DNA from 2 places in the Kitasatospora sp. NPDC058184 genome. Region 2 is predicted to be linked to the other one. Evidence: riboswitches for the same ligand, from Rfam matches in the RefSeq annotation. Region 2 holds a riboswitch; the other holds the start of a gene.
What was found. Region 2 has a riboswitch for S-adenosylmethionine ahead of ACFVXH_RS15265 (IclR family transcriptional regulator). Riboswitches for the same ligand answer to the same signal wherever they lie in the genome.
Positions count from the first base shown of each region.

Region 1: another riboswitch for S-adenosylmethionine. It lies ahead of ACFVXH_RS02340 (aminotransferase class V-fold PLP-dependent enzyme); the one in region 2 lies ahead of ACFVXH_RS15265 (IclR family transcriptional regulator).

Region 1 covers NZ_JBHVVE010000001.1:508,860-516,105, forward strand. Annotated here, with positions in the region: gene ACFVXH_RS02320 (NYN domain-containing protein) at 1-1,329, opposite strand, end outside; gene ACFVXH_RS02325 (hypothetical protein) at 1,468-1,731, opposite strand; gene ACFVXH_RS02330 (rhomboid family intramembrane serine protease) at 1,933-2,715, shown strand; gene ACFVXH_RS02335 (Lrp/AsnC family transcriptional regulator) at 2,757-3,038, shown strand; gene ACFVXH_RS02340 (aminotransferase class V-fold PLP-dependent enzyme) at 3,042-4,424, opposite strand; SAM riboswitch class IV at 4,476-4,594, opposite strand; gene trpD (anthranilate phosphoribosyltransferase) at 4,703-5,779, opposite strand; gene ACFVXH_RS02350 (hypothetical protein) at 5,895-6,320, opposite strand; gene ACFVXH_RS02355 (heme-copper oxidase subunit III) at 6,717-7,246, shown strand, end outside.
Region 2 covers NZ_JBHVVE010000007.1:45,999-53,244, reverse strand. Annotated here, with positions in the region: gene ACFVXH_RS15290 (hypothetical protein) at 1-76, opposite strand, end outside; partial or broken gene ACFVXH_RS15285 (SMI1/KNR4 family protein) at 336-626, shown strand; gene ACFVXH_RS15280 (GlxA family transcriptional regulator) at 677-1,684, opposite strand; gene ACFVXH_RS15275 (NADP-dependent oxidoreductase) at 1,764-2,729, shown strand; gene ACFVXH_RS15270 (threonine/serine exporter family protein) at 2,832-4,085, shown strand; gene ACFVXH_RS15265 (IclR family transcriptional regulator) at 4,269-4,982, opposite strand; SAM riboswitch class I at 5,185-5,326, opposite strand; gene ACFVXH_RS15260 (hypothetical protein) at 5,412-6,545, opposite strand; gene ACFVXH_RS15255 (BTAD domain-containing putative transcriptional regulator) at 6,876-7,246, shown strand, end outside.

The DNA.
Region 1 (7,246 bases), on a different contig from region 2:
CACCGGACGGCCCTGCGGCTCGGCCCGCACCAGACGGCGGATCAGCTCGTCGGCCGTCTCCCCGGTCCGGCTGAACCGCACCCGGACCCCGCGCGGTGGCGCCATGATCACCGGGACGTCCAGGTCCTGCCCGTCGAACACGCAGGTGACCTCCGCCTGGGTCCGCTGGGCCAGCATCGCCAGCCCGCCCAGCAGCCGGATCCGCTGCTGCTCCAGCGGCAGCGTCGGATAGCCGGTCTTGGTCACGTTGTAGCCGTCCACCACCAGGTGCACCTGGGGGATCGCCAGCAGCTGGTCCAGCAGCGCCGGATCGTCCTCGGCCAGCCCGCGCCGGGCCACGTCGTGCGGCGAGGCCGCCCCCGGCACCACCGCCTCCACCAGGTCCGCCGGGCGGATCTGGGCGACCGGCAGCGCCAGCTCCCGCTGGAGCCCCTGGGCCGACTGCAGCACGGTGTCCAGCAGCAGCCGCAGCCGCATGTCCTCCACGCTGCGCCCCTCACGGGCCGAACGGCGGCCCTGCTCGGCCGCGTTCTCCAGCTCCAGGACCCGGTGCCGGAGCCGGCGCGCCTCGCTCTCGGCCGCGCCGCGCTCGGCCGCGGCCTGCGCCTTCAGCGCGTCCAGCTCGCCGGCCACCCGGCGGGTCTCGGCCTGCGCCCGGCGGGTGTCGCTCTCCAGCGACCGCACCCTCTTGCGCAGCGACTCGGCCTCCCTGCGGACGCCGTCGGACTCGGCCCGCTGCCGGTCCGCGTCCGCCCGCGCGGAGGCCCGCACCTCGGCCAGCTCGGCCTGCAGCTTCTCCACCAGCCGGACCGCCTCCGCGGCCGCGTCCTCGGCACCGGCCCGCTCGGCCTCCTCGCCGGCCTCGGCCACCAGCCGGCTCCAGCCCGTCGAACGCACCAGGTAGGCGGCGGCCGCGACGTCCATCGGATCGGCCGCGCTCGGGACGGTGCCCGACTCCAGCGCCTTCACCAGGTCCGGCTGCCCGAGACGCAGCCGCTCCGCTATCCGCACCCGGAAGGCCGGCTCCGCCTCCAGCGCCGCCGCCAGCGCGGTGGCCGCGTACTTGGCCCGCCGCGCCGGGGTGAACTTGACGTACTGACGCAGGCTCTGCGGGAGCTCGGCCGGCGGCACCCCGCCGAGCGCGTCCGAGGCCAGGCCGACCACCCGACGGCGCACGCCCTCGGGCAGCGGCCGGTCGAGCTTCTCGACGGCGCGCTCCGCCGCGGACCCGGAGGCGCCGTCCGCCGTCCCGGCAGCCTCGGCCGGGGCCTCGGCCGCAGCGGGCTGAAGCCCCTGGGCTGCGCCGGGCTCCTTCGCTGCGTCCACCACGTCCTCGGCTCCGATCCTGGTCCAGCGGGGCACGGCCGCGGCCGCCCCCCGTCGGCACGCTCCGTGCGTCCTGTTCTGTATTGTCCCGTGCGGCGCGGGCGGGTGCGCCGCGCACCCACCCCGCCGCCGCGGCGGGGATCAGCCCTGGTCGGCGGGGGCCTGCGTCTCCTCGGCGCCCGGACGGGCCACCAGCTCGACCTGGTCCACCGCGTTGCACCAGCGGCAGCGCACCGACTCGACGGTCTCGCTCAGCACCTCGGTCTCCTCGACCTTGGACTCGCCGGCCAGGTCGAAGTGCAGGAACTCGGTCACCCGCGCGGTGCGGGTCACGTCGAAGCGGGTGAGGTTGCCGCACAGGGTGCAGCGCCAGCGCGTCTCGGCGGTCAGAGCGGGGACGGTCATCGGGGGTCCTCTCGGGTGGTCCCTGGGTGGGGCAGGCGCTCCCCCCGGAGCCCCGGCGTCGGCGGCGGGAGGCGGGAATGCCCGCCCCAAGCCTATTGCCTGGGGCAACCGTCGCGACCACCGGTTGCCTGAACACCCGGGCTAGTCCACCTGCCGTAAACCGCCGTGTCACCTGCGGCGCCCGGAGGGATGCTTGGCCGCATGGCGCTCGCGGTCCCCGACCACACCGCCGCCCGGGGCGGCCGCCCGGCGGCGACCGCCCCCGTGGTCAGCTACGCCCTGATCGCCCTCAACACCCTGGTCTTCCTGCTCGGCCCGGCCGCGGGGCTCAACCCGCTGTACGGCACGGGCCAGGCCCGGGTCTGCGCGGAGCAGCGGTACGAGCAGCGCTGGGGCGCCGTCCCGGCCGAGGTGCTGGCCGGACGGCCGCTGACCGCCGGACAGCTCGCCGAGGCCCCCGACCCGGTCCCCGGCTGCCCGGCCGCCCCGACCCCGGGCAAGCGCCCGGCGCTGTCCGTCCTCACCGGGCTCTTCCTGCACGCCGGCTGGCTGCACCTGCTCGGGAACCTGCTCTTCCTCCAGGTCTTCGGCCCCACCGTCGAACGCCGGCTGGGCCGGGCCCGGTACGCCGTCTTCTACCTGGCCGCCGGCAGCCTGACCACGTACGGCTTCGCGCTCGCCGAGGCGCACTCGCCGAACTCCACCCGGGTGCTCATCGGGGCCTCCGGGGCGATCGCCGCCGCCCTCGGCGCCTACCTGCGCCTCCACCCCCGGGCCCGGGTGACCACCCTCGTCCCGCTGCTGTTCTTCCTGCCGCTGCGCTTCCCGGCCTGGCTGGTGCTCGGCCTCTGGTTCGTCCTGCAGTGGTGGTCGGTGCACGCGGCCGGCCCCGGGGTGGCGTACCTGGTCCACGTGATCGGCTTCTCGGCCGGGTTCCTCTACGCCTGCACCGTGGTCCGCCACCCCCCGCGACGACCGGGCTGACGCCCGATACGCTGGCGGCACCCCACAAAGGAGCCCGAACTGTGATCACCGCCATCGTCCTGATCAAGACCAGTGTCGACCGCATCCCGGAGATCGCCGAATCCATCGCCGCCATCGACGGCGTGAGCGAGGTCTACTCGGTGACGGGGGGCTACAACCTGGTGGCGATGGTGCGGGTGCGCCGGCACGACGACCTGGCCGAGGTCATCCCGGGCCGGCTCAACAAGGTCCCGGGCGTGGCCCACACCGAGACCCAGATCGCCTTCCGCACCTACTCCCAGCACGACCTGGAGGCCGCTTTCGCCCTCGGCCTGGACGAGTAGCGGTCAGCCCTCGGCGCGCCGACCCCGCTCGACCTGCACGGTGGCGACGCAGCGCCCGCCCTCGTTGCGGTAGTTCCACGCCGCGCCCTCCGTGACCAGCTCCCGGACGGCGGTCAGGAAGCGGTCGACGTGCTCGTCCGGCGTCCCGGCGCCGAAGCTCACCCGGATCGCGTTCAGGCTGCGCTCGCCCGGCAGCGACGGCTCGGGCGCACCACACTCGGACGGTGCCTCGTCCTCGTCGCCCAGCAGCGTGCGCACCAGCGGGTGGGCGCAGAACAGGCCGTCGCGCACCCCGATGCCGTACTCGGCGGACAGCGCGGCGGAGAAGTGCGAGCTGTTCCAGTCCCGGACGACGAAGGACAGCACGCCCACCCGGGCGGAGCCCTCGCCGAACAGGTTCAGCACCTTGACCTGCGGGATCTCGGCCAGCCCGGCCGTCAGCCGGGCGATCAGCTGCTGCTCGCGGGCCTCCAGCCCGTCGAAGCCGGCCTCGGTCAGCGCCCGGCAGGCCGAGGCGATCGCGTAGGCGCCGATGACGTTCGGCGAGCCGGCCTCGTGCCGGGCCGGGCCGGTGTGCCACTGCACGGCCACCGAGCCGTCGGCCTCCCGGGCCACCGTCCGGGTCGCCCCGCCGCCGGCCAGGTACGGCTCGGCCGCGTCCAGCCAGTCCGCCCGGCCGGCCAGCACCCCGGCGCCGAACGGCGCGTAGATCTTGTGGCCGGAGAAGGCGATCCAGTCGACGTCCAGCTCGCGCACCGAGACCCGGTGGTGCGGCGCCAGCTGGGCGGCGTCCAGCACCACCCGGGCGCCGTGCCGGTGCGCGGTCGCGGTCAGCTCGGCGACCGGCCACAGCTCGCCGGTCACGTTGGAGGCGCCGGTGACGCAGAGCAGCCTGGGGCCCTCGGGCGTCTCGGCGAGCGCGGCGTCCAGCGCGGCCACCGCCTCGGCCCGCGAGCGCGGCGCCCGCAGGTAGGTGACGTCCAGTCCGGCGTGCGCCCAGGGCAGCAGCGAGGCGTGGTGCTCGGTCTCGAAGGCGAACACCCGGGTGCCGGCCGGGACGGCGGAGGCCAGCAGGTTGAGCGAGTCGGTGGTGGCCCGGGTGAAGACCACCTGGTCGCCCTCGCGCAGGTCGAGGAACTCGCCGACGGTGCGGCGGCTCTGCTCGAACAGGTCGGTGGACAGCTGGGAGAGGTACCCGGCCCCGCGGTGGACGCTGCCGTAGTACGGCGCGTAGGCGGCGACGTCGTCCCACACCCGCTGGAGCGCCGGCGAGCTCGCCGCGTAGTCGAGCGCCGCGTAGCCGACCTTCTCACCGCTGGCGAGCGGGACCTGGACGTCGGCGCCGAGGACGGCGAGCGGGGTGCGGATTTCGGTGGCCAGAGACATGGGGATGCACTCCTTCTGGGGCAAGGGACCCCGGGAGTGCTAGTCGTCGGGCGTCCGCGCTTGTCGCACGGACGGCTTGCCGTGACGACCCGGTCCTCACCCAGGGCACCCCGCCACGGACGGAGGGTTGCCGGACAGCCAGCTGGGGCTTGGCGCTGTCACTCATGACCTGGCGAAGACTCTAGGCCTGGTCCACCGGGTGGTCAAACGGGCATCCAGCATCCGGACAGCACGGGAGCCCGCGTCGGCGTACCGGCACGGGCTCCCCAACTGCCGCCTCAGGCCCGGCTGGTGGCCTCCGACCAGCGCCGCAGCAGGTCCTGCGCGGCACCGGAGTCGATCGCCTTCGCGGCCCGCTCCATGCCGGCCGCCAGCTGCTCGGTGAGCGGCGCGTCGCCCAGCTCCAGCGCGACCAGCGCCGCCGCCGTGTTCAGCAGGACGGCGTCCCGCACCGGCCCGTGCTCGCCGGCCAGCAGCCGCCGCGCGACCTCGGCGTTGTACGAGGCGTCCGCCCCGCGCAGCGCCTCGATGCCGACCAGCTCGATGCCCACGTCCCGCGGGTCGAAGGTGGACTCCGTGACGACCCCGTCGCGCACCAGCCAGACCTGCGAGGTCGTGGTGATGGTCAGCTCGTCCAGCCCGTCGTCGCCGCGGAAGACCAGCGCCGTGGCGCCCCGCCGGGCCAGCACCCCGGCGATCAGCCCGGACAGCCGGGTGTCGAAGCAGCCGATGGCGTGCGCGGTGACCTTGGCCGGGTTGGTCAGCGGGCCGAGGATGTTGAAGGCGGTCGGCACCCCGAGGTCGCGCCGCGCGGTGGCGGCGTGCCGCATCGAGGGGTGGAACTTCGCCGCGAAGCAGAAGGTCAGCCCGACCTCCTCGGCCACCTCGGCGACTCGCCGGGGGGAGAGGTCCAGCGCCACCCCGAGCTTCTCCAGCACGTCCGAGGAGCCGCTGGTCGAGGAGGCCGACCGGTTGCCGTGCTTGACCACCTTGGCGCCGGCGGCCGCCGCGACGATCGCCGACATGGTGGAGATGTTGACGGTCTTCGCCCGGTCCCCGCCGGTGCCGACGATGTCCACCGCCGGGCCGGGGATCTCCAGCGGCTCGGCGTGCGCGTACATCGCGTCGACCAGGCCGGCGATCTCCTCGACCGACTCGCCCTTGGCCCGCAGCGCGATCATGAACCCGGCCACCTGGACGGGGGACGCCTCGCCGCTCATGATCCGGTCCATCGCCCACGCGGTGGACGAGCGGTCGAGGTCCTCCCCCTGCAACAGTGCCGCCAGGAGGTCCGGCCAGGTGCGGACCACCTGCGCGGGGTCGCTACCGCCGTTCGCAGGGTTCACGTTCACCATGGCTGACTCCAGCTGTTGTCGGTTCCCCGCTCCGGGGACGTCCGTACGGATGGAGCCAGCCTATCGAGCGGAGCGCCCGCTTCTACCCCTGTCTTTCCTACTCCTGGCGCGGATTTCAGCGGACGGCCGGAGTCCGCTTCGCCAGCCGGTCCCGCAGCAGGGCGGCGACCGCCCCGGCCAGCGCCACCGGCTCCACCGGACGGGAGATCGCGGCGTCGGCCCGGCTCCAGGCGGCCAGCCAGGAGTCCTGCGGCCGGCCGATCAGCACCAGGACCGGCGGGCAGCCGTAGATCTCGTCCTTGAGCTGGCGCCCGAGGCCCAGCCCGCCGGCCGGAACGGCCTCGCCGTCCAGCACGCAGAGGTCCACTCCCCCCTTCTCCAGTGCCTTGAGCACCGCGGGGGTGGTCGCGCACTCCAGGTAGGACAGTTCCGGAAGGTCCTCGGCAGGGCGGCGGCCGAGCGCCGTCAGCACCTGCTCGCGGGTGTTGCGGTCGTCGCTGTAGACGAGGACGGTGAGCGTCTCATCGGTCGTGTACGCCATGGGCCCTGCTCCCTCAAGTGTGATCCGGACCACGTTCGCCTGATCCGGATGCTACTCCCGATCACCCCCCGCCGAGTCCCCCTCGCGCACGTTCCTCCTCAAGCCGCCGCGCCCCGGACTCACCCGCCTGGAGGACGGCCCGTCACCCGACCCCGCCCGGTCCACCCGTACGGCTCACCCGGGCGCCTTCCCCCCTACCTCCCTCGGCTACTCCGACCGTGCACCGGCGCGCCGGGCAACGGGGTCCAGGCTCCTCCGAGGAACCATCAGAAAAGGGACACGCCGCTGCTCACCCCCCGTACGGACACCCCGTCGCCCCCCAAGCGGGCATACCGCACGCACCGGACACTCCGAGGGACACCCCCCGACGTGAAGACGGAATAAGGGACCGACATAATGTCCGTCGTGGCGACAGCAACAGCAGTAGAAACCGGGCACGCGCACGGATCGGTCAACCGGCCGAACATGGTCAGCGTCGGAACGATCGTCTGGCTCAGTTCCGAGTTGATGTTCTTCGCGGCCCTCTTCGCGATGTACTTCACGCTCCGCTCCGTCAAGGGGCCGGAGTTCTGGACCGAGAAGGCCCACGCCCTCAACGTGCCCTTCTCCTCGGTCAACACCACGATCCTGGTGCTCTCCTCGCTGACCTGTCAGCTCGGCGTGTTCGCCGCCGAGCGCGGAGACGTGAAGAAGCTCCGGGCGTGGTTCATCCTCACGTTCGCCATGGGCGCGGTCTTCATCGGCGGCCAGGTCTTCGAGTACACCGAGCTGGTCAAGAAGGACGGCCTGTCGCTGTCCTCCGACCCGTACGGCACGGTGTTCTACCTGACCACCGGCTTCCACGGGCTGCACGTGACGGGTGGTCTGATCGCCTTCCTGCTGGTCCTGGGACGGACGTACGCAGCCAAGCGCTTCACGCACGAGCA
Region 2 (7,246 bases):
GATCAACGATCACCACGTCCTGGCGCGTCCGAACGCTGATCGTCATACCCGCTGTCGGGACCGTCGGTTCATCCACCCCATCAACGTACTCGTTGCCACACCAGCAGTGACAGCCCCCGTCGCCCACCACGCACCTCGGCTCGTTCGCGTGCCATCAGAAACAGGTACTCACGTTGTCGCTCAACGACTTCGTCGGGCGAGACCGATGAGGGACCCTGTTGACCGGCAGAGCCAGTACAAGAGCCGATTCAGCGCCACGTAGTAGTGGAAACCGACCCATCCGTTCTCTTTGTCGACGACCTGGGGTGCGCCGTCCCGGCATCCCCACCACCATGGGCGGCAGGGGATTCAGCCGGGCCTACCGTCCCACCCGCCGTGGTGACCTGTTCCTACACGTCATCGAACGCGGCTGCAGCGATCTCGCCCTCGTCGGCATGACCGGCCCTCTCGCCGGGCGCGTGGTCGTCGGCAACGCAGACGGCTTCTGGGGTCCGAACGTCTCCTCGGCCCCGGACTTTCTCGCCTGGTATGAGCGGTGGCTCGATCACATGGCTGCCGGACAGGACAGCCGGGCTCTGGAGCTCACCTCGCCCCGGCTCCTCGCTCGTCGATTCGGCGGCGGCTGACGACTCGACGTGGGAAGTCGGGCCTGCCGACTTCCCGCGTCGGGCGGTGGTCAGGCCGGGGTTGGGGGGCCGGGGTGGCCGCGGAAGGTGGTGCGGTAGGTCTGGGGGGAGACGCCGATCGCGGCGTGGAGGTGCTGGCGGAGGGAGGCGCCGGTGGCGAAGCCGATCTCGGTGGCGATGCGGTCGACGGGGAGGTCGCTGGTCTCCAGCAGGTGGCGGGCGCGGTGGAGGCGTTGCTGGATCAGCCAGCGGCCCGGGCTGGTGCCGGTCTCGTCCTGGAAGCGGCGGGCGAAGGTGCGCGGGCTCATCCGGGCGTGGGCGGCCAGCTCGCGGAGGGCGAGCGGGCGGTCGAGGTGTTGGAGGGCCCAGGCCTGGGTGGCGGCGGTGCCGTTGGCGCCTTCCGGGGGCACCGGTTGTTCGATGTACTGGGCCTGGCCGCCCTCGCGCCAGGGCGGGACCACGCACTGGCGGGCGACCTGGTTGGCGACGGCGCTGCCGTGGTCGGAGCGCACCAGGTGGAGGCAGACGTCGAGGCCGGAGGCGGCGCCCGCCGAGGTGAGGATGTCGCCGTCGTCGACGAAGAGCACGTCGGCGTCCAGGGCGACCCGGGGGTACATCCGGCGGAAGGCCGGCGCCAGGGCCCAGTGGGTGGTGGCGGGGCGGCCGTCGAGCAGGCCGGCGGCGGCCAGCGCGAAGGCGCCGGTACAGATGGAGACGATGCGGGTGCCGGGGCGGATCCGGGCGAGGGCCGCGCGCTCGGGCTCCGGCAGGTCGGCGGTGGCGCGGCGCAGGGCGTACGGCGGGATGACGACGGTGTCGGCGCTCTCCAGGGCCTCGGGCCCGTGCCCGACGGTGATGGTGAAGTCGGCGCTGGTCGCGACCGTCCGGTCCTCCGTCGCCGCGCACGTCACCACCTCGTACGCACCCGGCACCCCGGGGAAGACCCGGTTGGGGATGCCGAGCTCGAAGGGGTAGACGCCGTCGAGGGCGAGGACGACGACGCGGTGCGGCGGCCGGGCGCCGGGGCCGCCAGAACCGAGGGGACCACAGGGTTCCATCGCAGGCATGGCACGATTCTATCGGTCTTTGGCAATCTTGCCATTTCGCTGGTCAGGGGCGCGGCCGCAGGCTGGATCCATGACCACGAACTCCATGAGCACGAACACGATGCGGGCCATCACCCAGACCGCCCTCGGCACCCCGGACGTCCTCCACGAGGCCGAGGTCGAGCGGCCCGTGCCCGGCGTCGGCCAGGTCCTCGTCGCCGTCCACGCCGCCGGGGTCAACCCCACCGACTGGAAGCACCGCGACCGCGGCTACTTCCTCGGGCAGCCGCCGTTCACGCTCGGCTGGGACGTCTCCGGCACCGTCGAGGCGGTCGGCGTCGGCGTCTCGCTCTTCGCCCCGGGCGACGAGGTGTTCGGCATGCTGCCCTACCCGTACGGCGCCGGCGCGCACGCCGAGTACGTCGCCGGCCCCGCCCGGGCCTTCGTGCCCAAGCCCGCCGTACTGAGCCATGTCGAGGCCGGGGCGCTCCCGCTGGTGGCGCTCACCGCCTGGCAGGCGCTCGTCGACACGGCGGGGCTGCGGCCGGGGCAGCGGGTCCTGGTGCACGCGGCGGCCGGCGGCGTCGGGCACGTCGCCGTGCAGATCGCCAAGGCGCGCGGCGCGTACGTCATCGGTACGGCGTCCGCCGCCAAGCACGACTTCGTCCGGGGCCTGGGCGCGGACGAGGTCATCGACTACCGCACGGCCGACTTCGTGGCGGAGGCCCGCGACATCGACGTGGTCCTCGACCCGCTCGGCGGCGACGACCGGCTGCGCTCCCTGGAGACCCTCCGGCCCGGCGGCGTCCTGGTGTCGATCCTGCCCCAGGGGATCGACGAGGTGGCCGAGCGCGCCGCCGAGCTGGGCGTGACGGCGAAGGCCCTGCTGGTCGAGCACGACCGGGCGGGCATGGCCGCGATCGCCGCTCTCGTCGAAGCCGGGCGGCTGCGCCCGCACGTCTCCGCCACCTACCCGCTCGCGGAGGCCGCGAAGGCCCACGCCGAGGGCGAGACCGGCCGGGTCACGGGCAAGCTGGTCCTCACCGTCCGCCCGTAGCGGCGTAGCGGCTACCTGGACCCCGGGAGCAGCAGGCGCTCGGGAAGCGAACAGACCGGGGCAGATTCAGACCGAATCGGGCAGGGTGGGACGATACCTGCCATGCCTAGCAAGTCTCCATCGGTCCGGGACACCGACGCCCCGCCCGACCCGCTCTGCCGTCTCCTGCTCGACCTGGGCGAAGCCCTGCTGGGCGGCGGCCTGCCCGTCCATGAGGTCGAGGACGAACTCCGTGGACTGGGGCGGGCGTTGGGCGCCCCTGAGGTCCAGGTCGCCGCGCTGACCAACGGGCTGTTCGTGGCCCTGGACCCGGACGGCGCCACCAGGTTCCAGCCGCTCGGCGGCACCCTGCGGTTCGAGCAGACGGCCGACGTCCTCGACCTGGTGCACCGGCTGCGGGCGGGCGAACTCGACGGGCCGCGGGCGCGCGCCGAGCTGGACCGGATCCGGCGGGCGCCCGCCCGCTGGCCCGCGTGGGTGGCGGACTTCGGGGCGCTGCCGGTCGGGGTCGGGGTCTGCATCTTCCTGCAGCCGGTGGCGGCGAACGTGCTGGCCGCCGGGCTCGGCTCGCTGATCGTGGTGGGCCTGACCGTGCTCGCCCGGCGGCGGCCGCACCTGCGGCCGCTGCTGCCCGTCACGGCCGGCTTCCTGGTCGCGCTGCTGGTCCTGGCACTCGCGCGGGCCTCGCTGCTGGACGGGCCGCTGCGGACGATCGTGGCCACCCTGGCGATCCTGCTGCCGGGCGGACTGCTGGTCACCGGGCTGTCCGAGATCGCCGCCGGCGCGGCCAACGCGGGCACCGCCCGGCTGGTCTCCGGCGCCGTGCAGCTGACGCTGTTCCTCGCCGGGGTGGCCGCGGCCGCCACCGCGATCGGCATGCCGTCCACCGCGCTGGCCAACGTGCAGGTGGCCAAGCCGAGCTGGTGGGTGATCGCGCTGGGGCTGGCGATCGCGGTGGCCGGGGTGGTGGTCAACGTCCACACCCCGCCCTCGGCCATCCCGTGGATCGTCGCGGTAATCGCGGTGAGCGTCACCGCCCAGGTGGCGGTGGGGTCGGTGCACGGCGCGGCGATCGGCGGCCTGGCCGGTGCCGTCGCCGCCGCGGTCGCGGCCACCCTGGTGCACTGGCTGCCGGGCGGTCCGCTCTGGCAGGTGCTCTACCTCCCGGCGTTCTGGATCGTCGTGCCGGGCTCCTTCGGTCTGCTGAACACCGCGCAGATCGAGGTCGGCAACGGGGCACAGTCGCTGCTGGCGGCCGTCTCGGCGGTCTTCGGGGTGTCGATCGGCACACTGATCGGCGCGGTGATCAGCCGGATCCCCCGCCCCAGCCTCACCGGCCTGCCGCACCGGGCCTGAGCCGGTCGGAACCAGGCCCGAGCCGGGCCCGAGCCAAGCCGGACCCGGGACCGGTACGGGCCGGAACCGGGCCCCGGGGCGCGCGGAGGTGCGCCCCGGAGCCCGGAGTCTCGGAACCCGAGGTTCGGAACCCATGACCAGGGAACCCCGGAACCTCGGAATCCGAGAGCCTCGGAGCCCCCGTCAGGGCTGGCGCAGGGCCTCGGTGAGCCGGTGGGCCGCCTCGACGACGGCCTGGGAGAGCTGGGCGCCGGGGTGGCGGCTGAGCCGTTCGATCGGCCCGGAGACCGTGACGGCGGCCACCACCCGGTTGGACTGGCCGCGGACGGGCGCGGCGACGGAGGCGACCCCGACCTCGCGCTCGCCGACGGACTGGGCCCAGCCGCGGCGCCGCACGCCGCTCAGCGCGGTGGCGGTGAAGCGGGCCCCCTGCAGGCCGCGGTGGAGGCGCTCGGGCTCCTCCCAGGCGAGCAGGATCTGGGCGGCGGAGCCGACCTTCATGGGGAGGGTGACCCCCACCGGAACGGTGTCGCGCAGGCCGGTGAGCCGCTCGGCGGCGGCTACGCAGATCCGGACCTCGCCCTGCCGCCGGTAGAGCTGGGCGCTCTCGCCGGTGGCGTCCCGCAACTGGGCGAGGACCGAGCCGGCCGCGGCCAGCAGCCGGTCCTCGCCGGCGGCCGCCGAGAGCTCGCCGAGGCGGGGGCCGAGCATGAACCGGCCCTGGACGTCCCGGCTGACCAGGCGGTGGTGTTCGAGTGCGACGGCCAGCCGGTGGGCGGTGGGCCGCGCCATGCCGGTGGCCGCGACGAGGCCGCCCAGGGTGGCGGGCCCGGCCTCCAGGGTGCCGAGGATCGAGGTGACCTTGTCGAGCACGCCGACGCCGCTCGTGTTCTCCATGGGATGGGTACTCCAGTCTCAAGGCCCGGGAGCAGCGGGTCCGCGCTGCTCACGGCGGCTCCTGGCGGGGAGCCGGGGGGTGTGGTCAGCGAGGACAGGCCGGAGAAGTCGGCCGATTGCCTGCGCCGGGCACGAGACGGGTACGCGAAAGGACCGGGGCGGGAAGCGCCCGGGCGAAGGACAGCACAGAGAGCACCGTGTCTCCTCATCTTTCCCGCGCCACAGTGGCGACAGGCCGGAGTTGGCACTGCCCCCGCCAACACGGCGCGTACTTCGGACGCCGGGTCGAACGGGGAGTTGCCGGGGCTTCGTAGGGCCGGTCCCTCCACCCCTCTGGATGATTCGCCAGGAACGATACAAGACATCCGGGGCGGGTCGGCAAGTCCCCCCGCCCTCGACCCGCCCTCGACCACGCCCCGCGGGGCCGGCTCAGCGGTGGCGCGGCCCCGACAGGCCGGTGCACGGGGCCCCGTCCGGGCTGCCGGGGAGGGTCGCGTCCCAGGCGTGCAGGGCGGCGAGGGCGGCGGTGCGCTCGCGGTCCGTGGGCCGGGTGCCCTCGGGGCCGAGCAGGTAGTCGGCGACCGGGGTGAGCAGCAGGGTGGCGTCGCCGGCCGGGAGCAGCAGCGCCTCGTCCCACTGGTGCCGGATGACGGTGCGGCGCAGCAGCGTGCCGTGGCGCGGCGAGGTGCCGTGGCACGGCGGGGTGCCGGCAGAGGTCCGGCGGCGGAGTTCGGGGGCGACCTCGGCCTCCAGGACGGTGCGCACGTCCCGCAGGGCGCCGAGCGGCACGTGCTCGGCGGCGAGGTCGAGGAGGGCGGCGGCCTCCGGGGCGAGCCGGTAGGCGGCGACCACCGCGGCGGTCTCGACGGGCTCGAAGGGCTGCCCGGCGAGCCGGGCCACGTCGATCACGTCGCCCGCGAGGAAGGTGCGCCCGAGCCCTTCCTCGGCGAGGGCGATCAGGCATTCGACGTGGTCGTCGGCGGCCAGGTAGGGGCGGACCGGGACGGTGGCGAGGTCGCCGGGGAGCGCGGCGGTCGCGACCCGCACCTGGTACCACGGGTCGAGCAGCGGGTCCCCGGCCGGCCAGCGCAGGGTGACGGCGGTGTGCCGGGGGCGCTCGCCGAGCAGGGTGACCTCCACGGACTCCACCGGGTGGTCGGTGACCAGCCGGTTGACGGCCTGCCAGAGCGAGGCCTCGGTGGGGCTGACGAGGCTGAGCTCGGCCAGCGGCCGGGGCAGGTCGGGCGGGTAGTAGCCGGCCAGCGGCAGGTCTCGGATGGGGCGGACCCCGGTGGCGTCGGCGAGGTCGCGGGCGACCCGGGCGTAACACTCGACCCGGTCGCGGGCGCGCCGCAGCTCGTCCCGGGCGTGCGCGCCCATCCGGACGTCCTCCCGGGCGAGCGCGGCGAGCACCAGGTACGGGAGGTGGCGCTCGCCCCGGGCGCGGTGGAGCAGTTCGACGGGTCCGCAGGCCGGGTCGACGTCGAGCAGGCGGTGGAGCAGGTCGGTGTCCAGTCCGCCCTGCCGGTCCGTGGCCCGGTCGGTGCTCAGGTCCGTGCTCAACGCCGTACTCGGTTCCGCGTTCGGATCCGCTTTCCGGCCGGTGCTCAGGTCGCTGTTCCGGTCCGTGTTCATGGGCGTCCGCCTCCGAGAGCCGTGGGGGTCGCCGGTCGGCGGCCGGGCGACCGGGGACGTGGCGGGTCCGGCGGTGATGGGCCGGGCCGACTGCGGGCGCCACATCACCGATTGTGGCGACGGCCGATCAACACCGGATCACCACCGGGTCGACGATCTCTCGACATCCCGCCAGGTCCCGTGGGTTGATAGGGACTCACCAATTCGGGGGTGGCACGTGCGGGCGGGGGCGAGCACATGAAGCGGGCAGGTGCAGGAATGGATGATTTCCGGTTCTCGGTGCTGGGCTTGATGCGGGCGCAGCGCGGCGCGACCGTACTGAAGGTGGGCAGCCCCCAGCAGCAGGCGATGCTGGCGGTGCTGCTGCTCCGGCCCGGCCACGGCGCGAGCGCCACCGACCTGATCGACGCCCTGTGGGGCGAGGAGCCGCCGGGCACCGCGATGACGACGGTGCGCACCTACGCCTGGCGGTGGCGCAAGGTCCTGCACGGCGAGGCGCCGGACGCGCCGACCGTGCTGACCTCGGTCGGGGACGGCTACCGGCTGGTGCTGCCCAAGCACGCGGTGGACGCGGCGCAGGCGGAGGAGCTGGCGGCGCAGGCCGAGCGCACGGCGGCCGCCGGGGAGCC